Regions from separate parts of the Micromonospora sp. NPDC051925 genome, predicted to be linked through region 3. Evidence: riboswitches for the same ligand, from Rfam matches in the RefSeq annotation. Region 3 holds a riboswitch; each other region holds the start of a gene.
What was found. Region 3 has a riboswitch for cyclic di-AMP ahead of ACIG87_RS24980 (coiled-coil domain-containing protein). Riboswitches for the same ligand answer to the same signal wherever they lie in the genome.
Positions count from the first base shown of each region.

Region 1: another riboswitch for cyclic di-AMP. It lies ahead of ACIG87_RS21325 (coiled-coil domain-containing protein); the one in region 3 lies ahead of ACIG87_RS24980 (coiled-coil domain-containing protein).
Region 2: another riboswitch for cyclic di-AMP. It lies ahead of ACIG87_RS29940 (C39 family peptidase); the one in region 3 lies ahead of ACIG87_RS24980 (coiled-coil domain-containing protein).

Region 1 is NZ_JBIUCH010000015.1:142,782-152,563, reverse strand. Features, by position in the region: gene ACIG87_RS21335 (HelD family protein) at 59-2,176, shown strand; gene ACIG87_RS21330 (cation diffusion facilitator family transporter) at 2,346-3,260, shown strand; cyclic di-AMP (ydaO/yuaA leader) riboswitch at 3,493-3,624, shown strand; gene ACIG87_RS21325 (coiled-coil domain-containing protein) at 3,629-4,687, shown strand; gene ACIG87_RS21320 (SRPBCC family protein) at 4,780-5,247, opposite strand; gene ACIG87_RS21315 (STAS domain-containing protein) at 5,346-5,708, opposite strand; gene ACIG87_RS21310 (hypothetical protein) at 6,043-6,186, shown strand; gene ACIG87_RS21305 (hypothetical protein) at 6,327-6,725, shown strand; gene ACIG87_RS21300 (cellulose binding domain-containing protein) at 7,004-9,769, opposite strand.
Region 2 is NZ_JBIUCH010000031.1:16,517-26,298, reverse strand. Features, by position in the region: gene ACIG87_RS29960 (polysaccharide pyruvyl transferase family protein) at 1-133, opposite strand, end outside; gene ACIG87_RS29955 (acyltransferase family protein) at 315-1,628, shown strand; gene ACIG87_RS29950 (hypothetical protein) at 1,638-2,093, shown strand; gene ACIG87_RS29945 (hypothetical protein) at 2,238-3,014, shown strand; cyclic di-AMP (ydaO/yuaA leader) riboswitch at 3,343-3,483, shown strand; gene ACIG87_RS29940 (C39 family peptidase) at 3,718-4,593, shown strand; gene ACIG87_RS29935 (hypothetical protein) at 4,581-4,871, opposite strand; gene ACIG87_RS29930 (winged helix-turn-helix domain-containing protein) at 5,318-5,533, shown strand; gene ACIG87_RS29925 (hypothetical protein) at 5,635-5,826, shown strand; gene ACIG87_RS29920 (CDP-glycerol glycerophosphotransferase family protein) at 6,354-8,066, opposite strand; gene ACIG87_RS29915 (D-ribitol-5-phosphate cytidylyltransferase) at 8,092-9,600, opposite strand; gene ACIG87_RS29910 (ABC transporter ATP-binding protein) at 9,770-9,782, opposite strand, start outside.
Region 3 is NZ_JBIUCH010000020.1:64,785-74,566, forward strand. Features, by position in the region: gene ACIG87_RS24940 (heavy metal translocating P-type ATPase) at 1-786, opposite strand, end outside; gene ACIG87_RS24945 (hypothetical protein) at 801-1,019, opposite strand; gene ACIG87_RS24950 (heavy-metal-associated domain-containing protein) at 1,054-1,260, opposite strand; gene ACIG87_RS24955 (metal-sensitive transcriptional regulator) at 1,357-1,656, shown strand; gene ACIG87_RS24960 (DUF305 domain-containing protein) at 1,711-2,349, opposite strand; gene ACIG87_RS24965 (hypothetical protein) at 2,419-2,901, opposite strand; gene ACIG87_RS24970 (copper-translocating P-type ATPase) at 2,889-5,054, opposite strand; gene ACIG87_RS24975 (YibE/F family protein) at 5,216-6,559, shown strand; cyclic di-AMP (ydaO/yuaA leader) riboswitch at 6,726-6,857, shown strand; gene ACIG87_RS24980 (coiled-coil domain-containing protein) at 6,861-7,877, shown strand; partial or broken gene ACIG87_RS24985 (carbonic anhydrase) at 8,240-8,872, opposite strand; gene ACIG87_RS24990 (helix-turn-helix transcriptional regulator) at 9,221-9,580, shown strand; gene ACIG87_RS24995 (hypothetical protein) at 9,752-9,782, shown strand, end outside.

The DNA of each region.
Region 1 (9,782 bases), on a different contig from region 3:
TCATTCCGCCTGGCACGCACCCGTGCCCGGCCGCCGCCGTCGCACAGGAGCCCGTACGTTGACCGATCAGACCACCCTGGAACAGGAGATCGCCGCCGAGCAACGGCATCTCGACCGGGTGTACGCCCGGCTCGCCGAACTGCGCCGTTCGGCCGTCCGCGCCGAGCGGGACGGCTACCGGCTGGCCCGGGTCGGCAACTTCGGCGCGCTGGTGGAGCGGGACGCGATGGTCTTCCACGCCGCCCAGCGCCGGCACCTGTTGGACGCCGAACACGAGGGGCTGGTCTTCGGCCGGCTGGACCTGCGCGACCGGCAGGTGCTGCACGTCGGGCGGCTCGGGGTGCGGGGCGAGCACGCCGAGACGCTGGTGGTCGACTGGCGTGCTCCGGCCGCCGCCGCCTTCTACCGGGCCACCCCGGCGGAGCCGCTGGGGGTGGTACGGCGGCGCACCATCAGCTCGTCGGTCGAGAAGGTCACCCGGATCGAGGACGAGCTGCTCGACCCGGAGGCCGCGCCGCCGGACATGGCGGTGGTCGGCGACGGCGCGTTGCTGGCGACCCTGTCCAGGGCGACCGGGCGCGGCATGCGGGACATCATCGCCACCATCCAGCGGGAGCAGGACGAGGTGATCCGCTCCCCCGGTTCGGGGGTCACGATCGTCTCCGGTGGGCCGGGCACCGGGAAGACGGCGGTGGCCCTGCACCGGGCCGCGTACCTGCTCTACGCCGACCGCAGCCGGTACGCCGGCGGCGGCATCCTGGTGGTGGGTCCGTCGACGGTCTTCGTGGAGTACATCGCCTCGGTGCTGCCCTCGCTGGGTGAGGAGACCGCCACCCTGCACTCGCTGGGTTCGTTGTTCCCCGGCATGTCGGCGACCCGCACCGACGAGTCCGAGGTGGCGGCGGTGAAGGGTTCGCTGCGAATGCGTCGGGTGCTGGAGCGGGCGGCCCGGGACGCGGTGCCGGACGGCCCGCAGGAGCTGCGGCTGCTCTACCGGGGGGCGCTGCTGCGGCTGGAGCGACGGGAACTGGACCGCATCCGGGACCGGGCGTTGCACCGGGGCGCCCGCCGTAACGAGGTCCGCCGGGTCGGCTTCGACGGGGTGCTCGCCGCGCTGTACACACAGGCCCGCCGACTGGCCGTCACCGGGCTGCCCGAGCAACGCGCCTTCGAGGACGAGATCATCGATCGGCCGGAGTTCCGGGAGTTCCTCAAGGCGTGGTGGCCCCGGCTGCATCCCCGGCACGTGCTGGGCTGGCTGGCCCGCCCGGAGCGGCTGCACCGGTACGCGGCCGGCATCCTCTCCCGGGCGGAGATCACGTTGCTGGCCGGGGCGTACCGGTCGTTGGACGCCGAAGGGCTGACGGTGGCCGACATCGCCCTGCTCGACGAGTTGGACGCCCTGCTGGGCAAGCCGGTACGACCGAGGAAGGCCCACCGGGATCCGTTCCAACTGGCCGGCGGGGTACGGGAGCTGAGCACCTTCGGTGAGCGGCAGCGCGCCGCCCGGGCGGCGGCCCGGGAGCGGCCGGAGGACTACCGGGACTACGCGCACGTGGTGGTGGACGAGTCGCAGGACGTCTCGCCGATGCAGTGGCGCATGGTCGGCCGGCGCGGTCGGCTCGCCTCCTGGACGGTGGTGGGCGACCCGGCACAGACCGCCTGGACGGGCGACCAGGAGGAGCTGGACCGGGCCCGGGACCAGGCGCTGGGCCGGCGGCGTCGGCACCGGTTCACGCTCTCCACCAACTACCGCAACCCGGCGGAGATCTTCGCGGTGGCGGCGGCGGAGATCCGCCGGCTCTACCCCGATCTGGAGCTGCCCAGCGCGGTACGTTCCACCGGGGTGGACCCGGTGGCGCTGCGCGTGCCGGCGGCGGAGCTGGCCGCGGCGACGGCGGACGCGGTGGACGCGTTACTCGCCGAGGTGGCGGGGACGGTCGGGGTGATCACGCCGGTGCCCCGCCGGGACGAGGTCGCCGGCTGGCTGGGCGACCGGGGCGGGGCGCGGCTCCAGGTGGTGACCAGCCTCCAGGCCAAGGGCATGGAGTACGACGGCGTGGTGCTGGTCTGCCCCGGCGAGATCCGGGCCGACCCGGGCTCCGGGGTCCGGACGCTCTACGTGGCGCTGTCCCGGGCCACCCAGCGCCTCACCACCATCGAGCCGACGGCCTGACTCGCCGGCAGGCCCGTCACCCCGACCAGGGGAGCTGACCCGGAGCTGACCCGGAGCCGGCCCGTGGACGCCGCCGGCCGACCTGGCCGGAGGTCGAACCATCACTTGCATACATAGCGATGTGAGCATAGATTGGACCGGGTCCGCGGCGACGACGGAAGGTGTGGACGTGGGTGCAGGTCATGACCACAGCGCGGCGATCAGCAACGCCGCGCACCGGCACCGCGGCCGGCTCTGGGCGGCGTTCGGGCTGCTCGCCGCGTTCATGGTGGTCGAGGCGGTGGCCGCCTTCGGCACCGGCTCACTGGCCCTGCTCTCCGACGCCGGGCACATGTTCACCGACGTGCTCGGCATCGGGATGGCCCTGGCCGCGATCACCGCCACCCGGCGGGCCGCACGAGACCCGCAGCGCACCTTCGGCCTCTACCGACTGGAGGTGCTCGCCGCGCTGGCCAACGCCGTCCTGCTCAGCGGCGTCGCGGTCTACGTGCTGATCGAGGCGGTCCGCCGATTCGGCGAGCCACCCGAGGTGCTGGCCGGCCCGATGCTGGTGGTGGCGGTGCTCGGCCTGCTCGCCAACATCATCGCGTTCGTCCTGCTGCGCGAGGGCGCCAAGGAGAGCCTCAACCTGCGCGGGGCGTACCTGGAGGTGGTCGGCGACCTGCTCGGCTCACTCGGCGTGATCGCGGCGGCGCTGCTGATCGCCGGCACCGGCTGGTGGTGGGCCGACCCGGTGGTCGCCGTGGCGATCGGTGTGTTCATCCTGCCCCGCACCTGGCGACTCGGGCGGGCGGCGGTACGCATCCTGGTGCAGGCCGCCCCGGAACACCTTCAGGTGACCGCCGTCCACGACCGGCTGACCGCCGTGCCCGGCGTTGCCGAGGTGCACGACCTGCACGTCTGGACACTCACCTCCGGCATGGACGTCGCCTCGGCACACCTCACCATGGCCCCCGACGCCGAGGCCGGCACCGTGCTGGCCGCCGCCCGGGACGCCCTGCGGGAGGACTTCCACATCGAGCACGCCACCCTCCAGATCGAGCCCGGCACAGCCCCCGGCGCCTGCGGCCCGTCCCACTGGTGACCCTGGAGCCGGTTCGTTCACCTCGATCCACCACCCGGCGGACGGAGCGGCATCGGGACCGGTCGGGGTGCCGCCCGACGGGCTGCACCGGATCAATCGCGCCGGTTTTTATCTGATTTGCCCCCTTTAATAGTATTCACTCTCGTACCCTCAGTCACGAGGTAGCCAGGTGTCACACCCGTACCGGTAGGCTCGGCCCCGGCCTCCGCCAGGCGGCGCCCACCGGCGCCGGCGGTGGCCGCCGCCTAATCGCCCACCAGGGCGAACCGGGGAACCATGTTCCTGGGGTGCATCCGCGTCAGCGGTAGGGATCTTCCGTCCCGAACCCGTCAGCTAACCCGGTCGGCGGCTGACGGAAGGACATTCGCATGCACGTACGCACCACCGCGCGGCTACTGGCCGCGGTCGTCGTGACGCTCGCCCTGGGCGTGTCGTCCACGCCGTTCGCACCGGCAGTCGCCGCGCCCACCACCCGGCTCGCCGCCCCCGGCGACGACGACGAGGGCGGCACCCCGGCGTTGCGGGCCCAGCTCGACGCGGCCAGCAAGGGCTGGCTCGAGGCGAAGGCCGCCCTGGAACGCTCCACCAAGCGCCAGCAGGAGCTGGACGGCCAGCTCAAGACCATCGAGGCGCAGTTGGTCGTGCAGACCGCCAAGGTCGGTCAGATCGCCGGCGCGGCCTACCGCACCGGCCGCCTCGGGCCGATGTCCGCCCTGCTCAACAGCGACAGCCCGGGTGGCTTCATGGACCGCGCGTCCGCGCTGGAGACGGTCGCGGCCCGGGAGGACCAGGAACTGCGCACGATGATCGAGACCCGCGACCAGGCCACCCGGACCCGGGCCGCCGTGAGCCGCGAGATCACCGAGCAGCGCAAGCAGGTCGCCACCATGGGCAAGCGCAAGGATCAGGCCGAACGCGCCTTGGAGGTGGCCGCCGCCGACAAGCCGGCCACCACCTCCCGCGAATCCGGCAGCTCCGAGGGCACGTCCAGCAGCAACGCCAAGGGCGCGCCGCGCAACTCCGACGGCTCCTGGCCGTCCGAGTCGTGCAGCGTCAACGACCCCACCCCGGCCAACGGCTGCATCACCCCCCGCACCCTCAACGCCCTCAACCAGGCCAAGGCGGCCGGATTCACCCGGTACGTCTCCTGCCACCGGCCCAGTGGCTCCGGCGAGCACCCCAAGGGCCGGGCGTGTGACTTCGCCGCCCAGAAGGGCGGCTTCGGCGGGGTGGCCAGTGGCGGCGACCGGACGTACGGCAACAACCTGGCCGCGTACTTCATCCGCAACGCCGACCGGCTCGGCGTGCTCTACGTGATCTGGTTCAAGCGGATCTGGCTGCCGAGCAGCGGGTGGAAGGCGTACAGCGGAGGCAACGGCGACCCGTCCAGCGACCACACGAACCACGTGCACCTGTCGATGATCTGAGCAGTTCCCGGTGGCCCGCCCGGCGGGTGGGCCACCGGGAAGGCCCTACCGCACGGCCGGCTCCGACGACGGGCCGATCCTCGCCGGCCGGGTCAGCCGGCCGACGGAGCGTCGCCGGCCCGGCCGTCCAGCGCCGCACCGAGCCGGCTGGCCAGCCCCAGGTGCGCGGCGCGGGCCTGCCGGAAGGCGTAGCCGAACAACGGCGCCGGCGCGGCGAGGGTGATCTCCACATCGATCCGCAGCAGGTCACCCTCCACCCGGAGCCGGGTGTGGTTGCGTACGGTGGTGCCGGGCTGCTGCCGGGCCACCGTCACGATCTCGTCGTCGCCGACCAGCAGGACATCGGCCTGGTAGGTGACCGGGAACCGCAGCGGCCCCAACTCCAGCCGGTCGGTGATCGCGTAGCTCGCCAGGGCACCCGGCCGGGCCGGCAACCGCCGCACCCGGACGATCAGGGGATGCAACTCCTGCTGCCGGGACAGATCGCTCAGCAGCGCCACCGCGTCCGCCCGTGAGCAGCGCGCCTGCACCGTGTAGCTGAAGCTCTCCCGCCGGACCACCGGGCCTCCTGACCGTCGTCGGTCGCACGATCGTGCCGTACCGGAGACGGACTGGCAACGTCCCAGGCCGGACGGCATCCGTGCCGACTGGGGTGCGGTCAGGCGCCCGGCAGCACCTCGGGGGTGGCGGTACCGGCGAAGTACGGCTCCGGGGCGCCGAAGAGACCCAGCAGGCCGGTGACCCAGAGCTGCCGGTGCACGAACCGGCTCGGCTCGGTGACGATCAGCTTGACGCCACTGACCTCGGCGGTCTGGAAGCCGGCGACCATCGCGCTGATCCCGACGGAGTCGATGAAGGTGACAAGTCGCATATTGAGTTCGATCCGAGCGGGCCGGCCCTTGGCCAGCACCTCGGCGATTGCCTCACGTACCTCGTAGGCGGTGTCGACGTCGATCTCACCCCGCGGGGCGATCTCGATGACACCGGTCGGCAGGACCGACTTCACGATCGACAGGCTCACGCGAGCACCTCCACTCGCCCGTCCCCGGGCGCCTCATCAGTACGCGGGCCGCGACCGAGAGTATTCCTCCGATGGCCTCGGTCGCCACCCCTCGGGATGAGCAATTCGCGGATACGGACGGACCGGACCGTCCTTCCCCACACCGTTGCTGGTCCTGTTCTCTCCGACGAGCGGCTCGACTCGGCCGTTCCAACCGTCCCAGAGTAGCCCTCCGGGTCCACCCCCACCCGAATCCGGCGCTTCGGGCGAGCCCTCACCGGGCCTACCGGTGCAGGTTGTGCCAGGTGCCTAACGTGGGCGAGAGATGGGTCACCACGACGGAGGAGACGGATCGATGATCAGGAGACTGCTCGGCCTGGCCGGGGTCGGCGCGCTACTCGCTCTCGTGCTCGCCTGCGGCTTCGGCGGCGGGGACGACGACGATGACGACGACGGTGACGATTTCGCCCGTGCGACGTCCGTGGTCATGGTCCGCTAGAGCCGGGGTTTGCGACCCGGGCGGGCGGGGCACTGCTCGATGACCGGCCGGGCACCGGTCGGTCAGAGGACCGTCACGCGCCGCAGAGACGTCGAAGTCCGAAGTGGCCGCAGACTTCGGCACCCGAGGAGGTAATCACGATGTTCGGCAGCAACCTTCTGGAGCGCCGCAGCAAGCCCGAGCGGATCGCCGACCAGGCCTGGCACCACCTGCTCTCGGCGGTCGACTCCGCCGGTGACAGCGTCCGGGACGCCGCGAAGTCGGTCCGGAACTCCGGGTTGGCCGACGCCGGCGACGTGGTCGGCTCGACCGCCGACGTGGCACGCCGACGGGCGACTCTCGCCTTCGACGCGCTCGCCGGCCGTCGTCCGGCCCTGCCCTGGACCCTGCTGATCAGCGCGGCGCTGGTCGGTGCGGCGATCGGCTGGGCCGCCGGCACCGCCGCGCGGGCCGCCGGCAGCCGGGGCGACCGGGCCGTCGACGACATCGAGTTCGTCGACGTGGACCGGCCGAACTCCCCGGTCAGCCTGGACGACTGACCCGACCCGTCCCACGACAGGCCCCGGCCGCGCCCTCCGGCGTCGACCGGGGCCTGCGACGTCTCCGCGCGCGTACCGCCCCACCGCCGACGCGCGGCGGGACCAATGATCCACTCCGTTGGGGCGATGTTGCGGTATCCGCCCGCGCCCGACACCGCAACATCGCCCCAAGCGAGTTGATCATGTCGAGCCGGCTGAGCCCGAAGAGACGAGCACCGGCCCGGACACGCCGCCGGCTCCCCCGGCGGGTCGGGGGAGCCGGCGGATTGGGTACGTCGTCAGCGGCTGGTGCAGGTGACCGCCGGGACGGAGTTGCTGCCGGTGACGTTGGCGGTGAAACCGACGCTGGTGGTGGCACCGGCGCCGAGCGCACCGTTCCAGCCGGCGTCCCGTACCGAGACGGTCGCCCCGGTCTGGGTGTAGCTGCCGCCCCAGAGCGAGTTGATCGTCTGGCCGTTCGCGAACGTCCAGCCGAGCGTCCAGCCGGCGATCGGCGTGGTGCCGGCGTTGCGCACCGTCACCTCACCCTGGAAGCCGCCCGGCCACGACCCGGTCACCTGGTACGTCGCCGCGCAGCCGCCGGCCGGCGGAGGCGTGGTGGGCGGCGGCGTGGTGGGCGGTGGGGTGGTGGGCGGTGGGGTGGTGGGCGGTGGGGTGGTCGGCGGAGGCGTGGTCGGCGGAGGCGTGGTCGGCGGAGGCGTGGTCGGGTTGGGGGTGGTGGGCGTCGGGCTGGGGGTGCCGCCGAGCCGGTCGGCGACCAGGATGCCCCGGCCGTTGGTGCCCAGGTAGACCCGGCCGTAGACCCTCGGGTCGCCGGTCAGCGCGTCGCCCGCGTTGCCGTACTGGTGCTGGTCGTCGTTGATCCGCACCCAGCCCGCACCGGCGTTGTCGGAGCGGTAGACGCCGGCCTTGCCGTCGATGGTGGCGACGGTGAACAGCGCCGGGTACGTCTGCCCCGGGGCGGCCTTGCCGAAGCCGACGCTCACCGCCGCCGTCACGCCGGTCAGCTTGGTGAAGGTGGCCCCGGAGTCGGTGGAGTGCCACAGCCCACCCTCACCGGCCAGCCAGATGTCGCCCTCCTTGTTGGTCAACGCCTTGAACCGCACGTTGCCGGTGGTCGGCAGGCCGGTGGCGGCGGAGGCGGTGAAGCTGACCCCGCCGTTGGTGCTGACATAGAACTTGCCGGCGCTGAAGCCGTAGAACTTGTTCTTGTTGACCCGGTCGGACTCGACGGTCGCGTTGGCCGGGATGCCGGTGGCGGCGGTCCACGAGTTGCCGAAGCCGACCGACCGGACGACCTGCTTCCCGGCGTCGCCCGGCGCCCAGACGAACTGGCTGCCGTCGGCCGCCGCGGCGACCGTGCCGCCGTTGTTGATGCCGGACGGCTCGGTGCCCTGGAACCAGTTCGCCCCGCCGTCGGTGGAGAACGCGACGTGGCTGTCGTTGGGGCGGTCCGCGTCGGTGAAGTTGCCGGCCCGCACCATCGTCGCCGGGTTGGCCTCGGCGTAGTCCAGGCTGGTGGTGCTGGTGAAGAGCGGCTGGGTGAACATCGTCGTCGGCACCGCGTTCAGGTCGGTGTGCCGGAAGCCGCCGATGTCACCGAGCCCGCTGATCAGGGGCGCCCCGGTGGGCGGGCTGATCAGGTCGAGGGCGGCGGTCTCCTCCAGGCCCTTGACCATCGGCGTGATGGTGAACTGGCTGCCGGTGTCCCACTTGGTGAGGTCGGTGCTGCCGTAGATGGTCGCGCCGGTGCCGTACAGGAAGCGGTTGGAGTCGAACGGGTCGATCTCCACCGACTCGTTCATCCAGCCCAGCTTCGGGGTCTCCTCCGGCGGGGTCGGGTTGGTGCCGAAGGTCAGCCACGGCACCGAACTGATGTCCATCTTGTACTTCTTGGTGCGTTCCGGGTAGCTGGCGAACTCCCAGATCCGGGTCCAGGTCGCGCCGCCGTCGGTGCTGCGGAAGAAGGTCGTGTCCGGCCACCAGGAGGCCTGGGTGGCGACCATCAGCGTGTTCGGGTGCTGCCGGTCGATGGTCAGGCCGGAGTAGCCGAAGTAGGCGTCGGTGCTGGACGACGGGACCGGGCTGATCTGCGTCCACGCGCCGGTGGCCCGGTTGAACTTCCACACGTCGCCCTTGGCCCCGTCGTACGGGCCGCCGGTGTCGCTGGTGGCGATGTAGAGGAAGCCGCCGACCGGGTCGACCACCCCCTTGTGGGCCAGGTAGCCGGTGGGCTGACCGGCGATCCGCTCCCAGGTCGTGCCGCCGTTGGTGCTCCGATAGACCGGGTTGGCCTTGTCCGCCACCCCGACGTAGATGGTCTGGGTGGCGTTGCCGGCCGTGCCGGTGCTCTTGTCGAAGCTGACCCAGGTCAGGCCCTGGTTCTGGCTCTGGTACCCGGTGCTGTCGTTGGGGTCGGCCTGGTAGTTGCCGACGTTCGGGAAGTTCGCCACCTTGGCCCAGGTGGCCCCGTAGTCGGTGCTGCGCCACAGCCCGTTGCCGCCCTCGGCGCCGTAGTACAGGACGCTGTTCTTGTTGGGGTCGACGGCCAGCCGCTCCCCCATGCCCCGGCCGGGCATGTTGCCGCCGTTCTTGAACGGCAGCACGGTGGCCTGCCAGGTGGCGCCCTTGTCGGCCGAGCGCAGGATGGCGCCGTTGTTCGGATCCCAGTCGTTGGTGTACATGCCGACGGCCGCGTACACCCGGTTGGTCTGCACCGGGTCGGTGGCCAGGCTGACCACGCCGTTGTAGCCCCACTTGTCCGCGCCGACCCAGTCGAGCAGCGGCGTCCAGGACTGGCTGGCCTGCTCCCACCGGTACGCGCCGCCGATGTCGGTGCGCGCGTAGATCAGGTTCTTCTCGGTCGGGTTGAACACGATGCCGGGGACGAAGCCACCGCCGTCGATCCGGACGTTCTTCCAGCTGTACGGGTCGGCCGCCGCCGCGGCGGCCGGGGTGGACGGTGTGACGGCGAACTGGACGGCCACGACGGCCGTGGCGGCTGCCAGCACGGTGGTGACCGCGCCGACGAGACTTCTCCGCATCTGCGGTTCCTCT
Region 2 (9,782 bases), on a different contig from region 3:
GCAGCTTGTGGGCGGCGTGACTGAAGACCAGGTTGCCGTTGTTCTCCCCGATCCAGTTCCCCTCGTACGCCTCCTCGGGGGTGCGTACGTCGAACGGGTCCTTCTTCGCCCGCATCAGGATCCGCTGGTGCACCAGTTCCGCTCCGTTCCTCGTTCGCCGACGCCTCCGACGGGCCGCCGGTCTCCCCCGGGTGCGCGTCGGCACCGACAGGTCCCGCGATGTTAGGGCAGTGGAGGGATTTCGTACACCTTCCTCACATCCGCACCACCCCGGCTCGTCACCGGGGGCCGGGGGAGCCGGTAGGGTGCCCGGCGTGACCAGCGTGCCCACCACCGCATCACCCGCGCTGAGCCGGCTGCCGTCGCTGACCGGGCTGCGCTGGATCGCCGCCATGCTGGTCTTCGGCTACCACGCCGGCACCATGCGGATCGTCGGCCAGCCGGACGCCAAGGCGGTGGTCGACTGGTTGTTCACCCTCGGCCTGTCCGGGGTGCAGTTCTTCTTCATCCTCAGCGGATTCGTGCTGGTCTGGTCGGCCCGCGACGGCGACCGGCGGCGGGACTTCTGGCGTCGCCGACTCGCCAAGATCTACCCCAACCACGTGCTGACCTGGGCGGCGGCGCTGCTGGTGATGTGGTGGTTCGCCGACCCGGTGGTGCCCCGCGCCGCGCTGGAGAACCTCTTCCTCGTCCAGGCGTGGGATCCCACCCCCGGCTACTTCTACAGCATCAACACGGTGAGCTGGTCGCTCTCCTGCGAGCTGTTCTTCTACCTCTGCCTGCCGCTGGTGCTGCCGGCGATCCGGCGGGCCCGCTCCGGCCTGCTCTGGGCCGTGGTGCTGGCGGTGCCGCTGGTGATCCTGGCGCTCTGGCCCGGCCAGGAGCTGGTGCCCGAGGGCAGCAACTGGTGGTTCACCCAGGTCTTCCCGCTGGTCCGCTCCACCGAGTTCTGGCTGGGTGTCGCCGCCGCCGAGCTGCTGCGCCGTGGTCACTGGCGGGGCCCCGGCCTGCCGTTGGCCAGCCTGATCTTCGTGGCGACCTGGGTGGCGGCGCACTGGATTCCGGCCGAGATGTGGGCGGCGCTGCTGTCGGCCGCGTACATCCTGGTCATCCCGGCGGCGGCCCGCGCGGACGTGCAGGGCCGCTGGTCACCGTGGCGACACCGCACCCTGGTCTGGCTCGGCGAGGTCTCGTTCGCCTTCTACCTGGTGCACGTGCTGGTGATGGTGACCGTGCTGCGGCTCACCGGTCGCCTGGGCGTGGGACTGCCCGGCTGGTCGGGGCCGCTGGCCGTGCTCGGCTTCCTGGTGGTCAACCTGGCGCTGGCCGCCGCGCTGCACCGCTGGGTGGAGACCCCGATGATGCGCCGCCTCGCCCCCCGCCGCCGCACCCCGCCCGTCCCCGCTGTGCCCGGTGGCGCTGCTCCCGTAGCCGCTGTGCCCGGTGGCGCTGCTTCCGGCGACCCTGTTTCCGGTGGACTCCCATCCACCGGTCACCTGAGCGGGCCCCGCCAGGTGACCCCATCCGACCAGGGAGTTCATGGTGGCGCTGCGCCGGGAGCGGGGTCCACGGTGGCCGGCGCGGCGACACGCCCGGGGGCACTGCGGGCCGGTCGCGTCGGCGGGTAGCGTGGACACGTGCTCCCGGTTGCGCTCACCAGTCCCCTGTGGTGGGTGGCGCGCGGGATCACCCGGCTGCTGACCGGCCTCGCGGTCGCGATCGCCCTCTCTCTCGCCGGCCCGGCACTGTCCGACCCCGCACTGCCCGGCGCCGCGCTGCCCGACCCAGGGCCGCCCGCCGCGCGGCCGATCGACTGGTCGCTGTCGTTCGGTGTCCCGCCGGTCCTCGATCCGGCGAGCGGCAACCCCGACGACGTGCGCACCGCCGACCGGGGGTTCGCACCGGTCGGCGTCGCTCCGGTCGGCGTCGTGGCCGCAGGTCGGGTCGACGCCGCCGCGTTCGCCGCGCCGCAGCGGTCCGACCAGTTTCCGGCAGCGGTCGACGCCGCCCGGATCGTCCCGGCTGCGCCTGCCACGGCTCCGGCCGGTCGGACGCCCGCTGCCGCCGGTTCCCGGGCACCTCCGCAGGGCTGACCGCCCACGCGGGGGCCGATTCCACCCGCGACCGCTGCTGCGACGAACCTCACTCCCGTACCGCCCGGCCGGACGTTCCCCGGCACGGACCACCCGCCGCCGGTACGGTCTCCGCTTCCGCATCCCGCCCGCGAGGTGTCGACCGTGAACACCGTGCTCTACCAGTTCCTGATCGAGGTCCCGACCGCCACCGCCATCTGGTCCGCGCTGCTCGTCCTCGCGCTGACCGGGCTCACCGTGCTGGTGGCCCGGCCCGACCGGGACCATCCGCCCGACGTCACCGCCGTCGAGCCGATGCCTGACGCCCCACCCCCGGTCGCCGATCTGCGCCGGTACGCCGAGGAGGTGGCCGTGGCCGCGTCCGGTGCCGCCCAGACCGCCCGCCGTCGCCGTACCGCCTGGTTGGCCGCTCAGGACGACCTGGAGCGGGCCTGGCAGGCGTACGACGAGGCGGAGACGGCGGCCCGTCGGTTCTCCGACGCCGGCACGCTGCCCAGCCCACGCACTCCCCGCACCCCCGCCGAGTACGCCAGCCGGGAGCGGTGGCTGCACCAGGCCGCCGTGGCGGCGCACTGGCGGGGGGAGTTGTCGGTGGAGCGGCTGCGGGACGTCTTCGGTCACCGCGACGGCTGGGATCCGCGTCGGCACCCGGTCGAGCACGAGGTGATGCTCGCCCGAGCGGTCCGCGAGGACCGGCGTACGACGTACCGGGCCGCGGCCGGGCGGGAACGGGCGGCGTGGCGGGACGCCGAGCTGGCCGCCGAGGCGGCCCGTTCCCTGGCCGCCGAGGCGTACGCGGCGGCGGAGCGGCTGCGGCCAGGCCGGCTCCCGCTGCCCCGCCCCGCGATGTCGGCGGCCCGCCCGAGGCTCGCCACCCGCTGGCGACCGGCCCGGGTGAGGACCGCCGCACCCACCCCGTAGTGGGACGAACGCCCGCCCGGCGGTGCCTCGGGGCCGAATTGTTATCTGGGCGGGTGTGAGGGGGGTCACCCCCGGTGGGGAAACGGTCATCTGGTCACACCCGGTCACATCGACTGTGACGATCATCGGTGGTTGGTGCCGGCCCGTCCGGATGTCGCCCGGACGAGGTCGGACGACCGCTCGTCCCGGTCCGGGAGGTCAGTGCCGGACTGCACCGGGAAGTTGCCAGTGCTGAGCGAGTTTGCGCAGCTCAGGGGGCTTGGCGAGGGAAAAGGCGGCCAGTAGTGTCGCTGCGTCCGGTGCGGTTTCCGATCGCAAGAGGCGACGCCGCGCCGACCCGCTCAATCGTGCGAGTCACGAACCGGGGACCCACTGCATCTGGGGTGAATCCACGGGCCACGGCCCGTGGTAGGGCGATCTTCCCGCCCGAATCCGTCAGCTAACCCGGTCGGCGGTGCCGGAAGGAGTTCCATCCTCGTGCAGCATGACCCGACCCCCTCGGTAGTTCCCCCACCTCGGTGCCGGGGTGCCGTCGCCGGACGTCGCGCCTGACGCGCTGACTCCGGCCGTCCGCCCCGCCGCCCGGTCTGTCCGGGCGGTCTCCCGACGAACGGGCCGCTGATCCATTCCGCTGTGCGCGCGGTGTGCCGCCGCGTGCCGGTCCGGCGTGCCCGTCCACCCTCGCCCCGTGGAGGAACACCCCGTGCAGCATCACCTGAAGCGACAACTCCGACGACTGACCACCCACCGCCCGTACCAGATGGCCGCCGGATCGGCGGCGGTCCTGGTCCTGGCCGCCGGTGCCGCCGCGCTGGCTGCCGGCGTCGACGACGCAGCGACCGGCCAGCAGCGTTCGGCCGCCGTGGCCGAGACCGGCCCCCGCCTCGACGACGTGGCCAGCCGCGCCCAGGCCCGGGTCGCCACCCCCGCACCGACCAGCCCGTCGGCAAGCCCTTCGACCAGTGCGCCGGTGAGCCCGTCGCCGAGCGTCACCAGGGCGAAGACCACGGCGAAGGTCGCGGCCAAGGCCACGGTCAACCCGGACCTGACCCGCAAGGCGACGCCGAAGCCACCGTCGTCGAAGGTCCTCCGCTACGAGTACCAGGCCCAGAGCACCTACTACTACTGCGGGCCGGCAGCGGTGCGCAACGCTCTCAGCGCGGCCGGCATCGAGCGTGATCAGGACAGCCTCGCCGCCCAGTTGGGCACCACCGAGATGGGCACCAACTCGGCCGAGGACACCACCCGGGTGCTCAACGCCGTGGTGAAGGGCGACCCGTACCGCACCCGGATGTTCGTTGGCACGCCGAGTGACGCGCAGATCGACCGGCTGCGGGCCGACGTGGTCGCGGCGGTCACCGACAAGCGGGCCGTGGTCGCGAACGTCGTCGGGGACGCCACCGACACCGACGGCGGGTGGCACTCCTTCCCCGGCGGCCACTACATCGCCGTCGTGGGCTACCAGAACGACGGTCGCACCGTACGGATCGCCGACTCGGCCGATGCGTCGCTGCCGGCGTACTGGGTCAGCACGACCACCCTGGCGAACTGGATCGCCACCCGGGGCTATTCCGCCTGACCCGTTGCTCTCGAATGCGATCCGGACCGCCTCGGTTGCCTGACCACGGGCACCGGGGCGGTCCGCTGTCGAAAGATCAACCCCGCCGGCTGTACGAAGATCGTCCGGCGCGCGACGGCGTCACCCCTGGCGTTGAGCTGGTAGCCCTCCAACCAGATCCAGCCGTCGTACGTGGGCCAGTCCAGTATCCGGATGACCCGGAACATGATCGGCCTGATGAACTGCACGCTGGCCGCCCGGGTCACCTGGAGCAGGTCACCCGCCCTCGGCGCGGTCATCGCCACCCGAACACGGTGCGGTACCTGCGCCACGCCCTGATCCGGGCGCGGGCGGCCTCCACCCTCGGGCAGAAGCCGGTCCCGGTGCACTTCCCGCAGCGATCGTGCCGGTGGTGATCCAGGCAGCACCACGCCGACCGCACCAGCAACGGCATCTCGCGGACAGTCGGCGTGCGCCAGGAGCCCCGATTGTCCGGGATGCGGCGTGCCGACCGGCAGGGGAGTTCGCTGCCACACCGGCAGACCTTCCGCCACCTGACCCACGACCACACCGGCCGATGCCGGCGGGCCAGGGTGAGTGCTGCGGCGATCAGGCGTTCGTCGTAGCTGACCATCAGAGTTCCCTTCACCAACCTACGTTACCCAGTACTCTGGGTGTACTGACGATACCCCGTGTCGCGCCTGATGTCCCCCTGCGTGTTTTCTCATTGCAGGGAGGGCAACCGATGGCCGAGCCGCTGTATCAACAGATCGCCGACGACCTCACGCGGCAGATCGAGTCGGGCGTACTCAAGCCCGGTGACCGCCTGCCCAGTACGCGCCAGCTCTGCGACATCTACGAGGTCAGCGAGACCGTCATCCGGTTCACGATGATCCAGCTCAAGGCTCGCGGTCTGGTGTACGGCCAGCCCGGCCGAGGCGTGTACGTCAAGAAGGACTGAAGGACCGGGGCGCGGCGTGCTCGACCAGTAGCGTGCGGCGGCGGTGGGACCGGGCCAGGGCAACTCCAGGCCCCGCTGCGCTGGGGTCGTACCGTCGGATCGTGGAACTGCTGGGTTTGGATGAGATCCGTGATCTGCTTGGCGGGATCAGCAAGCAGCGCGCCACGATTATCGTGGGCCGCAAGGGCTTCCCTGACCCCTTCGTCACCCTGAAGATGGGTCGCGTCTGGGACGGTAAGGCCGTCCGGGCCTGGATCGCCGAGAACCGCCGCGGCCCGGCCGACGAGGACTGACGGCATCGGCACCACCAATGCCGTGTGCCACTCGGCGCGCCCCGGACCATCCACGCCTGCATCGTCCGGGGAGTGCATATACCACCCTCGCTCCCTACGGAGCTGATGACGGCAACGACTCAGTGCCGACGCCGCACGTACTTCCAGGCGGAGCCGATGGTTGCCCGGCACCCGGTCAGGCGAGGGCACTCGCGGCGTGATTCGTTTACGTCATCAGGTCCATAGGCAGCAGACGGCACCTATGAGGGGGGTCCGTGCACGCCAGCCCACGCGGAGGGGGCGTCCGTGCACGCCAGCCCACGCGGAGGGGGCGTCCGTGCACGCCAGCCCACGCGGAGGGGGCGTCCGTGCACGCCAGCCCACGCCGAGGGGACGACCGTACCGCCAGCCCATGCCGAGGGGCGGCAGCCCACGTCCAGCAGGCGATGACGAGCAGGGCCGACCAGATGCCCGTGGAGGACCGGGCGACCCGGGTCGGGCCCGAGTGGCGAACCACGCCACCACCCCGGCCTGGGTCGACTCCGGGTTCAGCCGCGCGGGGACACCGAAGCGTCGTCCCAGGTGGCGGTGCCGGCGGTACGCGGGGCCGGCGGGTTCCAGTCCGGCTCCAGCTCCCGCCGGGCGGCGTCGAGGAAACCGTCGGCGTACGAGTCGGCGGGGAAGTCGCCCAGGTAGCGGCGGCGGGTCTGCCAGCGGGCCGCCATCAACGGGTCGGTGTCCAGCAGCCCGGCCAACACCTCGTCGAGGTTGGACATGTCCCGGCGCAGCACGTAGCCGGAGGCGGCCAGCGGGAAACGGGCCACGAACTCGTCGCCGTCGACGCCCAGGTCGGTCACCGCGTACGGCTTGCCCGAGTAGAGGTAGTCGGAGATGACTCCGGAGACGTCGGAGACCAGCGCGTCGGAGCGGTTGACGCAGTCGGTCAGGGTCAGCTCGCGGCTGGCCGCCGCGCCCCACAGGTGTTGCCGGCCGGTGCGGGCCCGGTCGGCGGCCAGCAGCTCGGTGAGCCGGGCCAACTGCCGGGCCGAGGCCGGGTTCTGCCCGGTGTACGGGTGGGCCCGCAGGATCACCGTGGCACCCCGGTCGAGCAGCCGGCGCAGCAGCGGCTCGGCCACCGGCAGCGAGCAGTAGTTGGCGTCGGCGTGGTGGCCGGTCCAGGTGGGGGTGTAGAGCACCGTCGGGGCGGTCAGCGGGCGGGCTGCCTGGCGTACCTCGATGGCCTCGACCTGCGGGCGGCCGACCACGACGAACTTCTCGGCGGGGATCTCCACGCCGGCCCGCGCGTACCGCTCGATCGCCGCCGAACCGGCCACGAAGATCTTGTCGAAGATGGCCGAGACCGGGTTGGCGCTGGGGGCCTTGTCGCTGTCGCCGTGGTGCAGCTGCACGTGGGTGAGCTGGGTGAACCGGATGCAGTGGCTGTTCTTCGCGCCGTGGTTGACGTAGAACGCCACCCGCAGGCTGGGCATCAGCACCTCGTCCATCGCCTTGAGGGTGGGGCAGTAGACCACCGGGGCGCGGGTCGCGGCGGCGACCGTGGCCAGGAACTCCGGCTCCCGCAGCAGGACCAGGAAGGGCCGTCCGAGCCGCTCCAGGTAGGGCAGCCACATGGTGACCTGGTACTCCGAGCCCGGCGGGGCGGAGAAGTAGAGCAGGAACTCCGGCTGGTGCGCCCGCAGGGCCCGGGTCACCGGGCTGCCCCCGCCGGACGGCCGGAACCGCCGCCGGGCCAGGTCCAGGCCGACCGCGCCGCAGCCGGCGGCCACCACCAGGGCGGCGACCAGCGCGACCACGGCGGGCAGGGCGAACGCGGCGGCCACCGCGACGACGGCCAGCAGCCCCAGCAGTACGCCGTCGAGCCGGGCGGCCACCAGCGGGGTCCACGCCCGCACCGGCAGGTTCGCCGCCCGGATCTCCAGGTTGCCGGCGTCGCGCAGCGGCCCGACCAGCAGCACCAGTCCCAGCAGCACCAGCGCGGTCGACGCCAGCACCGGGTCGAACCCGGCGTCGAGCCGGCGGGCGTAGCCGACCAGGATGCCGGCGGCCAGCAGCACCGTCTCGGCGACGATGTCGGCGTCGGGGCGGACCCGACGCTCGGCGGCAGCCGCGACCAGCGCGGCCACCGCCAGGGCCAGGCCCCAGCCGGTGACGCCGGTGAGCGCCAGCACCAGGAAGGCGACCACGGCCAGGCCGGTGGTCAGGCATCGCGCGATCAGTTTCCTGACCAGGTCACCACGCATGTCGTACCGTCTCCGGGAGGTGGGGTCAGCCGGCGTCGACGCCGCTGGGCAGCCGGTCCTGCTCGGCTGCCGTCGGCTGCGCCGGCACCGGGGCAGGCTCGCCGGGGGCCCGCCGTACGTCGATCACCTGGCCGGTGAGGTCGGAGATCAGCACGTCGAGCGAGGACTGGGCGACCGTCTCGGCGGCCAGCAGGGTGTGCTCCGGCTCCTCGCCGAACGCCTTGGTGCGCATCGGGGTGGCGGTGCGCTCCGGGTTGATGCAGTTGACCCGTACCCCGAACTCGGCCCACTCGTCGGAGAGCGCCTGGGTCAGGTTGACAAGCGCCGCCTTGGTCGACGAGTAGAGCGCGTACTGGGCCCGGCCCCGGGTGTACGAGCTGGACGTGTAGAGCAGCAGCTGACCCTTGGTCTGCTGGAGGTACGGCAGGGACTGCCGGGCGGCGATGACCGGCCCGACGAAGTTGACCTGGAGCACCCGGTCCATCGTCTCCTCGTCCATCTCGGCCAGCGCGCCCTTCTCCAGGATGCCGGCGGTGACCACCACGTGGTCGATCCGGCCGGTGGCCTCGAAGGCGGTCTTCAGCGCGGCCTCGACGTCGCCGGTCTGCTCGACGTGGGTGCCGGTGCTGGAGCGGCTGAACGGGAAGACCTGCGCCCCGTAGCCACGGGCCAGCTCGGCCAGGTCGTGACCGATGCCGTAGCTGCCGCCGAAGATGACGATCGTCCGACCGGCCAGTTCCTCGGTGTAGCTGCGGTGCGACAGCCGGGGGGCCTGGGCGGCGGCGAGCTGGAAGAGCTTGTCGGCGAGGTGCACGTCGACCGGGTGGGTGACCTTGATGTTCTCGTCCGACCCGTCGATCACCTTGATCGGCGTGCCGGGCAGGTAGCGCAGCACCACGCCGCAGTCGTCGGTGGCGGCGAAGTCCGGGTCACCCTCGGCCCGCCGGTACGCCTCCCGGATGGTGCCCGACCGGAACGCCTGCGGGGTCTGGCCACGGCGCAGCCGGGACCGGACCGGGATGTCGGTGATGCACTCGTCCTCGTCGACCTGGATGATCGTGTCGGCCGAGGGGATGGCCACGTCGACGGCGCTGTAGCTCCACAGCGCGTTCACGCACTCGCGCACGATCCGGGCGCTGACCAGCGGGCGGACCGCGTCGTGGAAGAGGATGTTGACGTCGCCCCCGCCGACCGCGTCCAGGGCGATCCGGGTGGTGGCGTTACGGGTCTCGCCGCCGGAGATGACCTTGCTGACCTTGCGGAAGCCGGCCTTGTCGACGATCCGCTGGGCGTCGTCGACGTGGCCGGTGGCCATCAGCACGATGATCTCGTCGATCTCCGGGGCGGCCTCGAAGACGGCCAGGGTGTGCTCGATGATCGGCTTGCCGGCGATCTTCAGCAACTGCTTCGGGATGCCCAGGCCCAACCTGGTCCCGGTGCCTCCGGCGAGCACCACCGCCACCGTCCGCGAGGGCCGCCACGGCGCCGGGGTCTCCGGTGTGGCGTCCGGGCCAGTGGTGTGGTCCTGCGTCATTGCCGATCCTCACTCTCGGGGATGTCTGCACGCGTTCCGGGGGTCGCCCTGAACGGAAGATTGCGCCAGCATGGCGACGGGATGAACCTTAACGCGCGGACCGCGCCGCCCCAACGGGACGACGCGGTCCGTCGGGCGTCGGTTCGATGCCGTACGTGCGCCCGGAATACTACTTGCCGTTG
Region 3 (9,782 bases):
GACCGGGATCCGGGTCTCCACGCCGCCGCGCAGCACGGCGACGTCGCGGGCGCCGAGCTCCAGCAGGGCGCGCAGGGCCGCCCCGGCGGTCCGCTTGGACCGGGCCTCGAAGTAGCGGCCGGCCAGGAGGAACACGGTCACCCCGGCGGCGGTCTCCAGGTAGATGTTGCCGGCGCCACCGGTACGGGTGATGTCCAGCCGGAACGGGTGGGTCATCCCGGGCATCCCGGCGTCGCCGAGGAAGAGCGCCCAGAGCGACCAGCCGAACGCGGCGAGGGTGCCGAGCGAGACGAGGGTGTCCATGGTCGCCGCGCCGTGCCGCAGGTTGGTCCAGGCGGCCCGGTGGAACGGCAGCCCGCCGTACGCCACCACCGGGGCGGCCAGGGTCAGCGACAGCCACTGCCAGTAGGTGAACTGCCAGGCCGGCACCATCGCCAGGACGATCACCGGCACGGTCAGCAGGGCGGACACCCGCAGCCGGGTACGCAGGCCGTGCAGTTCGTCCACCGGCTCACCGGCCGGTTCCGCCCCGGCGGGGACGGGCGGCGGCGGTACGACGGCGGTGTAGCCGGTCTTCTCGACGGTGGCGATCAGGTCGCCCGGGGTGATCTCGCCGACGTACCGGACGGTGGCCTTCTCGGTGGCGTAGTTGACGCTCGCCTCGACGCCGTCCATCCGGTTGAGCTTCTTCTCGATCCGGGCGGCACAGGACGCGCAGGTCATCCCGCCGATGGCGAGTTCGATCAGGTGGGGGGCGGTGGGCAGGGTCTTCGTGGTCGGGGTCATCGCGGCACCTCCGGTCAGCCGTGGGTGTGACCGGGGCCGCCGGTCACGGTCGACGTCGGGTCGGCAGCGGGTTCGGGGACGTCGCCGGTGGTGGGGTCCGGGGCGTCAGCGGGGTCGTGCCGGGTCTCGGCAGCCGGGGTGTCGGGGCCGGCCAATTGGCCGGCCCCGTACGCCGCGCCGAACACCACCGCGAGGCCGAGGGCGAAGCCGCTCAGCTTGGTCGCCGTGTTCATCGGTCACCTCGGTTTCCGACGGGCCGGTGGCCCGTCACGCCTCGACGAGGGCATAGCCGGCCTCGTCGACGGCGGCACGCACGGCCTCGGTGTCCAGCGGGCCGTCGCTGGTGACGGTGACCCCGCCGGAGGCCAGGTCCACCTGGACGTCGGTGACGCCGTCGAGCGCGCCCACCTCGCCGCTCACCGCGCTGACGCAGTGCCCGCAGGTCATGCCCTTCACCTGGTAATTCGTGATCATGAAGCTCTCCCTCCCGGTTTCTCCCACCATACCCCCCAGGGGTACGGTGCCCGGCGACCGTAGCATACCCCCCGGGGGTACGCTATCGTTGTCGCCATGACCACACCGAGCACCCCGGTCCGGGGCTACACCGCCAGCAAGGATCAACTGCTCGCGCGGCTGCGCCGCGTGGAGGGGCAGGTCCGGGGCATCGAGAAGATGGTCGACGACGACCGGTACTGCATCGACGTGCTCACCCAGATCTCCGCCGTCCAGGCCGCCCTGGACAAGGTCGCCCTCGGCCTGCTCGACGGCCACGCCCGGCACTGCATGCGCGAAGGGGCCGCCGGGGGCCGGGCCGACGAGATGTCCGCCGAGATGATGGCCGCCGTCGGCCGCCTGCTGAAGCGCGGCTGACCCCGCCCCGGCCGACCTCAGGTCGGCCGGGGCGGCAGGACCCGTGGGTACGGGTCAGCGACGGGCGAGGATCCTCCTCATGAGGTCGATCTCGCTCTGCTGGCTGGTGACGATCTGCTGCGCCATGGCCCTGGCCCCGGCGTCACGGCCGTCGGCCAACTCCTCCCTGGCCATGGTGATCGCTCCCTCGTGATGGGCGATCATCATGGTCAGGAACTGCCGGTCGAACTCCCGACCGGCCGCGCCTTCCAGCCTGACCAGGTCGGCGTCGGACATCATGCCCGGCATGCCGTGGTCCATCCCGGGCGGCTGACCGCCGGCCGGGCTGCCGGACGGGACGGGCCGCCCCCACGCGGTGAGCCAGCCGGTCATGGTGGCGATCTCCGGGGCCTGGGCGGCCCTGATCCGCTCGGCCAACTGCTTGACCTCGGGATCGTCGGCCCGGCTCCCGGCCAGCTCGGACATCCGTACCGCCTGCTGGTGGTGCGGGATCATCATCTGGGCGAACATCACGTCGGCCGAGTCGGCCGCAGCGGCGGAGCCGCCCGCCGAGACGGCCCCGGCCGGCGCACCGCCGTGACCGCCGTGACCGCCGTCGGTGGAGTGGTCGCCGCCGCAGGCGGCCAGGGCGAACGCGGCGGTGAGGCCGACGCCGGCCAGGGCGGCACGGCGCGCGAGAGTACGAGTGGACACGAGCAGACCTTTCGGTGGACGGGACGTACGCGACGGACGGTGGACGCGGCGAAACCGCGCCGGGGCGTCCTATCTGCGCAGTACCGACACCGAGGCGAGCCGGAGCCCGAACGGGCGGGGTGGCGGGGCACGCGGCTCCCGGGGCCGGGACGGCGGACGGGCCACCGCGGCCGGTCTGGTCCGTACGACGAGGAGCAGCACCAGCAGCGCCACGGTGAGCGCGCCCAGCACCGCCAGGCAGACGCTCCAGGCCGTCGCCGGCATCTCGGACGGCCGGTCGGGCAACGCCGCCCGGCAGCCGTTCCCGCACCCCCCGACGGCCAGGGCCACCTCCGTCACGCGCCACACGTCACCGGGCATTTCCGCCGCCAGCATGCCGGCGGACGCCCGGTGCGGGCGCTCCGCCGAGGTGCCGTGGCCGGCGGGGTGACCGCCGTCGAGGTGCGCACCGTGGCCGAGGGTGTGCATCGCGGACAGCCCCAGCAGGGTGCCGGCGAGCAGCAGCAACCGCAGCCACCGCCCGGTCGTCGTCACCGTCCTCACCCGCCGCACGACTCCACGCTAGCCGCCCCGGCCGGTCGGCGGGCCGGGACGGGTGGGTCACCGACGCCGAGGCGTACCCGGCGCAGAAGTTGGGCGTTGAGCGCCACCACGATGGTGGAGGCCGACATCAGGATCGCGCCGACCGCCGGGCTGAGCGTGATCCCCGCCCCGGCCAGCGCCCCGGCGGCGAGCGGCAACGCCACCACGTTGTAACCGGCCGCCCAGGCCAGGTTCTGGAGCATCTTGCGGTACGCCGCCCGGGAGAGCCGGAGCACCCCGGCCACCCCACGCGGGTCGGACGAGGCGAGCACCACCCCGGCCGACTCGATCGCCACGTCGGTGCCGGCACCGATGGCGATGCCGACGTCGGCCCGGGCCAGGGCCGGGGCGTCGTTCACCCCGTCACCGACCATCGCCACCCGCAGACCCCGCCGTTGCAACCCCGTCACCTGCTGGTCCTTGTCCGCCGGGAGCACCTCAGCGAACACCTCGTCCACGCCGGGCCGGAAGCCCAGTTCGGCGGCGACCGCCTCGGCCACCGGTCGGGCGTCCCCGGTGATCATCGCGATGGTCCGGACGCCCTCGGCGCGTAGCGCGTCGATCGCCGCACGCGCCTCCGGACGCACCTGGTCGGCGAGGGCGAGCAGGCCGACGACGGTGTCGGGCAGCCGGACCAGGTGCAGCACCGCCGCGCCGCGTCCGGCCCACCGGGCCGCCGCCGTCGCCAGTTCGGGCGGCAGGTCCCGGCCCAGCTCGCCCAGCAGCGCCGGACCGCCGACGGCGTACTGCGTACCGTCGATCTCGGCGCGGACGCCGCGGCCAGGCAACGAGCGGAACCCGGTGGCCGGGACCGCCCCACCCCGGTCGGCGGCGGCCGACCCGATCGCGCGGGCCAGCGGGTGTTCGCTGTCCGCCTCGACGCCGGCCGCGAGCCGCAGCACGTCGTCCTCGGTGCTGCCGGACGCGGCGGCCACCCCGACCAGCGCGTGCTCACCCCGGGTGAGGGTGCCGGTCTTGTCGAAGAGCACGACGTCGACGGTCCGCATCCGTTCCAGCGCCAGGCGGTCCCGCACCAGCACCCCGCCGCGGGCCGCGAGCGCGGTGGAGAGCGCGATCACCAGCGGGATCGCCAGCCCCAACGCGTGCGGGCAGGCGATCACCAGCACGGTGACGGCACGCACCACCGCCTGGTCCGGCTCACCGAGCGCGGTCCAGACCAGCGCGGTCAGCACGGCGGTACCGGTGGCGACGTAGAAGAGCCAACCGGCGAAGCGGTCGGCGAGCGCCTGCGCCCGCCCACCGGACTGCTGGGCCTGGGCCACCAGGCGTTGGATGCCGGCCAGCGTGGTGGCCTCACCGACCGCCTCGACCCGGACCCGGATCGGTTGGTCGGTGGCGACGGTGCCGGCCACCACCCGGTCGCCGGTCGCGCGGGCCACCGGCCGGGACTCGCCGGTGACCATCGACTCGTCCAGTTCGGCGACGCCGGCCACGATCCGCCCGTCGGCGGGCACCCGGCCGCCGGGGCGGACCAGCACCACGTCGTCCTCGCGCAACCCGGTCACCGGCACCCGCTCGGCGGCACCGTCCGGGCCGACCCGCTCGGCGTCGTCGGGAAGCAGCGCGGCCAGCGCGGCGAGTGCCCCCCGGGCCTGGCCGATCGCCTTCGTCTCCTGCCAGTGCCCGAGCAGCATGATGGTCACCAACGCCGCCAACTCCCACCAGAAGTCCAGGTCGAAGGTGCCGAGGAAGGTCAGGACCGAGGCGGTGTACGCGACGCTGACCGCCATCGCGATCAACAGCATCATGCCGGGCGTACGGTCCCGTACCTCCCGTACGGCACCCACCAGGAACGGCCAGCCACCCCACCAGAAGACCACCGAACCGAGCACCGGCCCGACCAGGGACCGGCCGGGGAACTCCAGCGAGTAGCCGAACCAGTCCAGCACCATCCGGCTGGTCGCCACCACCGGCAGCGTCAGCGCCAGGCAGACCAGGAAGCGACGCCGGAACATCTCCGGATCGTGCCCGGCATGCCCCGCGTGCCCGCCCTGCCCGGCGTGCCCCGTGTACCCGGCATGCCCGCCCTGCCCGGCATGCCCCGCGTGCCCGGCGTGCGGATCGGCTGCCGGACCCGTGCGGGCTGGCCGGTGCTGGTCCATGCCTCCACCCTCTTCCTTCGGCGTGCTGCGGGCACGGTGAACCGCGCGGGAGGACCGGGACGGTGGCTACCATCGTCCGACGACGACCCGCCGCCCGTGGGATGAACCGGTTGGCCGGCTGACACGTATCCCGTCCCGGATCGTTGGGAGAACTCGCACACATGGGCGCCGACCACACCCGTCCCGCTCCGTCCACCCCGCCCGGGGTGCGGCGGATACTCGTCGTGACGGTGGTTCCGCTCATCGTCATCACGGTGATCGCCACGCTGGTGCTCTGGCCGGGTGACACCCGGCAGGTCGACCAGGGCGGTCAGGTGCCCCGCCACCACGGCACGGTGACCCGGGTGGTGACCGAGTCCTGCCCGCCCGCCCCGCAGACCCCGGACGGGCCGTCGGGGGCCGCCGCCGGCCCGTGCGGGACGGTGACGGTCACCGTCGAGCAGGGGCCGGACAGTGGCAAGCAGGTCGAGACGCCGGTGCCGTCGGGGCCGGGCGCGCCGACGGTGGCCGTCGGCGACAAGGTGGTGCTCGTCGCGTTGGCCGACCCCACCGATCCGTCGACGAGCAGCTACCACATCGCCGAGCACCAGCGGGGCACGCCGCTGCTCTGGCTGGTCGCCCTGTTCGCGGCGGCGATCGTGGCGTTCGGCCGGCTACGCGGGCTGGCCGCCCTCGCCGGCCTCGGCGCCAGCTTCGCCATCCTGTTGACCTTCGTGGTGCCGGGCATCTCCGCCGGGGGCGCGCCGCTGCCGATCGCGATCACCGGGGCCGCGCTGATCATGTTCGTGGTGCTGTACCTGACCCACGGGATCACCGCACAGACCTCGGTGGCGGTGCTCGGCACGCTGGGCAGCCTGGTGCTGACCGGTGTCCTGGGCACGTTGGCCACCGCCGCCACCCACCTGACCGGGTACGGCAGTGAGGAGGCCACCACACTGTCGATGTACCAGCGTGACGTGGACCTGCACGGCCTGCTGCTGGCCGGGATCATCATCGGTTCGCTCGGTGTGCTGGACGACGTCACGGTCACCCAGTCGGCCACCGTCACCGAGCTGGCACACGCCAGTCCGGGGTTGTCCCGGTTGCAGCTCTACCGGGCCGCGACCCGGGTCGGTCGGGCGCACATCGCGTCCACGGTGAACACGATCGTGCTGGCGTACGCGGGTGCCTCGTTGCCGTTGCTGCTCCTGCTCACCGCCGACAGTCGACCGGTGAGCCAGATCCTCACCAGTGAGTTCCTGGCCCAGGAGATCGTCCGTAGCGCGGTGGCGACCCTCGGCCTGGTGGCGGCGGTGCCGCTGACCACCGGGTTGGCCGCACTGGTCAGCACCGCCGGGCGCGGTCCCGCCGACGCCGGCACGACCGGACCGACGCCCACCCCACGTCCCGCCCCCGACCGTGCCGAGGCGCTGGCGGCGCTGAGCGCCTCCCGGCACGACGAACCGTCCACCCCGGCCCCCGCTCGGTGGCCAGATCCGGAGAGGAGCACGGACACCGCATGGTGAGACTCCGCTGCGTGACCGGGAGCGAGGTCGCAGCTGTCGGCCGCGCCACCGATTACCCACCGCTATCGGGAAAATACACATTCGGTCGTGTTGGGGACGTAGATCCCCGGGAGGACTCTCGGGTAACCTCGCTGCCGGTCACCGCCGAAGGCGCCCACCGGTGCCAGCGGGGCCACCGCCCAATCGCCGTACGGCGAGCCGGGGAACCGAGCACCTGGGGTGAATCCGCGCCAGCGGTAGGGGCCACTTCCGCCCCGAACCCGTCAGCTAACCCGGTCGGCGGTCGACGGAAGGGAAAACTGTGACGGCACCCTTACGCCGCTGGTTGACTCCGGTAGTGGCCGTGCTCGCCGCCCTGGCGATCGTCGCCGGGCCGGCCGCCGCCCCCGTGGCGGCGGCACCCACCCCCTCGGGGCACGAGGAGGACGAGGAGCCGAAGCTGCTCACCGACGTCATCGAGGCCACCAACCGGGAGTACTCGGCGGCGAAGAACCGGCTGGAGAAGTCCAAGAAGCGCCAACTCCAGCTCGCCATCGAGGTGGAGAAGGCACAGCAGGAACTGGCGGCGCTGGCTCCACAGGTCAACGAGATCGCCGCCCAGTCCTACCGGACGGGCCGGGTCGGCGCGGTCGCCGCGCTGCTGGACAGCGACGCCCCGGACGCCTTCGTCCGACGGGCCGCCGCCCTGGACGAGCTGAACATGGTCAACGCCGGCAAACTGGCCAAGGCCAACGAGGCCAAGAGCCGGGCCGAGAACGCCAAGCTCGCGCTCGACGCCGAGGTGCGTGAGCAGCAGAAGCAGGCCAACCTGATGGCCAAGAAGAAGACCGAGGCAGACAAGGCGCTGGCCCTGGTCGGTGGCCGGGGCTTCACCGGTGGCCTGGTCGACGCCACCTCGCCGGTGGCCCGCATCGCCCCGGGCCAGACGGCCGACGGCGGGTGGCGTGGCGAGTCGTGCAGCGAGAACGACCCGACCACGTCCGGCTGCATCACGCCGCGCACGCTGCACATGTACAAGGAGGTCAAGCGGGCCGGCTTCAGCCGGTTCGTCGGCTGCTACCGGCCCGGTGGGCCATGGGAGCACCCGAAGGGCAAGGCGTGCGACTGGTCGTTGCAGAACAGCGGCTTCAGCCCGTGGCACAACAACGACACCCGGATGTACGGCAACAACCTCGCCGCGTTCCTGATCCGCAACGCGGATCGGCTGGGCATCTACTACGTGATCTGGAACCGGCAGATCTGGTTCCCGGCCAACGGCTGGAGTTCGTACTCCGGACCGTCCAACCACACCGACCACGTGCACGTGTCGCTGCTGTAGCGCCCCGCCCCGGTCCCCGCGCCGCCCGGGAGCGGGGACCGGGGACGACACGTCGTCAGCGAAATGGCGGTGTCCCGAACGCGTGGACACCGCCATTTCGCCGCCGCTGAGTTGATCTTGAGTGCGCGGCCCGGATGATCACGGCCGTTGCAGGACCGCCCCGGCATGCCTGGTCCGGCCCTCGACGCCACTCGGCCTCAGCCGGCGACGCCGGCCGGCTGACCGGCCGCCGCGACGGCAGGATGGGGTGCCACGACCGCAGGGCCGTCCGTTGCGACCGCAGAGTCGGGTGCCGCGACGGCGGAACCAGCCGGGGCCGGGACAGCACCCGCCGGGGCGACGGCGGGACCGGGCACGGCGACGGCGGGACCGGGCACGGCGACGGCGGGACCGCCCGTCGGGGCCACCAGATGCACCTCACCAGCGGCGAGCCGATACGACATGCCGACCACCGCGCACCGCCCCGCGGCCACTTCGGCGGCGATCACCGGGGAGTTGCCGAGCAGCACCTCGACGGTCTGCGCGATGTGGATGTCGACGATCCCGTCGATGTCGTGCACCCCCTCCTGGGCCGCGCGGCGCAGGCTGGGCCCGACGGCGGCGACCACCGAGTAGAGGTGCCCGGGAGGTTGGGTGCCGGTGCGCGCGGCTTCCCGGGCGGCCTGCACCGCCCCGCAGGAGTCGTGCCCGAGGACCACCACCAGCGGGGTGCCGAGGACCGTCACCGCGTACTCGACGCTGCCGAGCACCTCGGGCCCGGCGGTGTGCCCGGCGGTCCGGACCACGAAGAGATCACCCAGGCCCCGGTCAAAGATGATCTCGGCAGCGAGCCGGGAGTCGGAGCAGCCGACGATGACCGCGAAGGGATGCTGGCCGTCGGCGACGGCGGCCCGGTGGCCGGCACCCTGGTTGGGGTGGCGGGGCGCCCCGGCGACGAAACGCCGGTTGCCGGCGTGCAACTCGGCCAGCGCCTGGGTAGGAGTGGTCGGGGCCATTGCCTCACCTCGGTCCGATATCGCACCTGGTCACGCCGGCCGGCGGCGACGACGGCCGTGTTCCCACGGTCACACGCAGCGAAAGGTACGTCAAGATTTCGTGATACACGTTTCAGGCTTTGGTCGGCGTGATGTCGAGGGCGGGTCGAACGTCGGACCGGGCGGACGTGAGCACGCCGGTCGACCCCGGCACGCCCCGACGCCAGCCCCGCATCGACGGACCTGAGCGCGCCAGCCGGCCGAGCGCCCCGACGGCGGGCTGACCCCGGAGCGGGCACGCCCGGCCAGCCGGCCGGCGTCACGTCACGGTGGCGGCCGACGGTGGGCTTCCCAGGAACGGGCCATACGATGACCGTCATGGCGAAGACGACAGGCAGCACCGGGAGCACCCGGAACTGGACGTTCCTCACCAACCACGGTCATGTGCTGCTCGCCATCGCCCGCAACCCCACCGCCCGCCTGCGTGACGTCGCCGACGAGGTCGGGGTGACCGAACGAGCCGCCCAGGCGATCGTCGCGGACCTGGAGACCGGCGGCTACCTGCGGCGTACCCGGGTCGGCCGACGCAACGAGTACACGATCAACCCGAGCGGGCACTTCCGGCACCCCGCCGAGGCCGATCGCCAGGTCGGCGACCTACTCGCCCTCTTCACCCCGCAACCGGCCGGCTCCCAAGACGGACAGCTCACGCCGGCCGCCGACGCCTGAGCCCGACCACCCGACGCCCGACACGGCCACCCGACGTGCCGCCGCCACAGCCCCCGTGGCGCTCCACAGCAGCGGCGCGTCACGGTCCACTGCGGACCTCGTGGCCCGGGTCACCCACCCGGTCGAGTCCAGGGCGCTGCGCGGACGGTCGAGTAGGGATAGGTTGGACAGGTGAATCCCGTAGCTTCCACCCCGCCCGTCT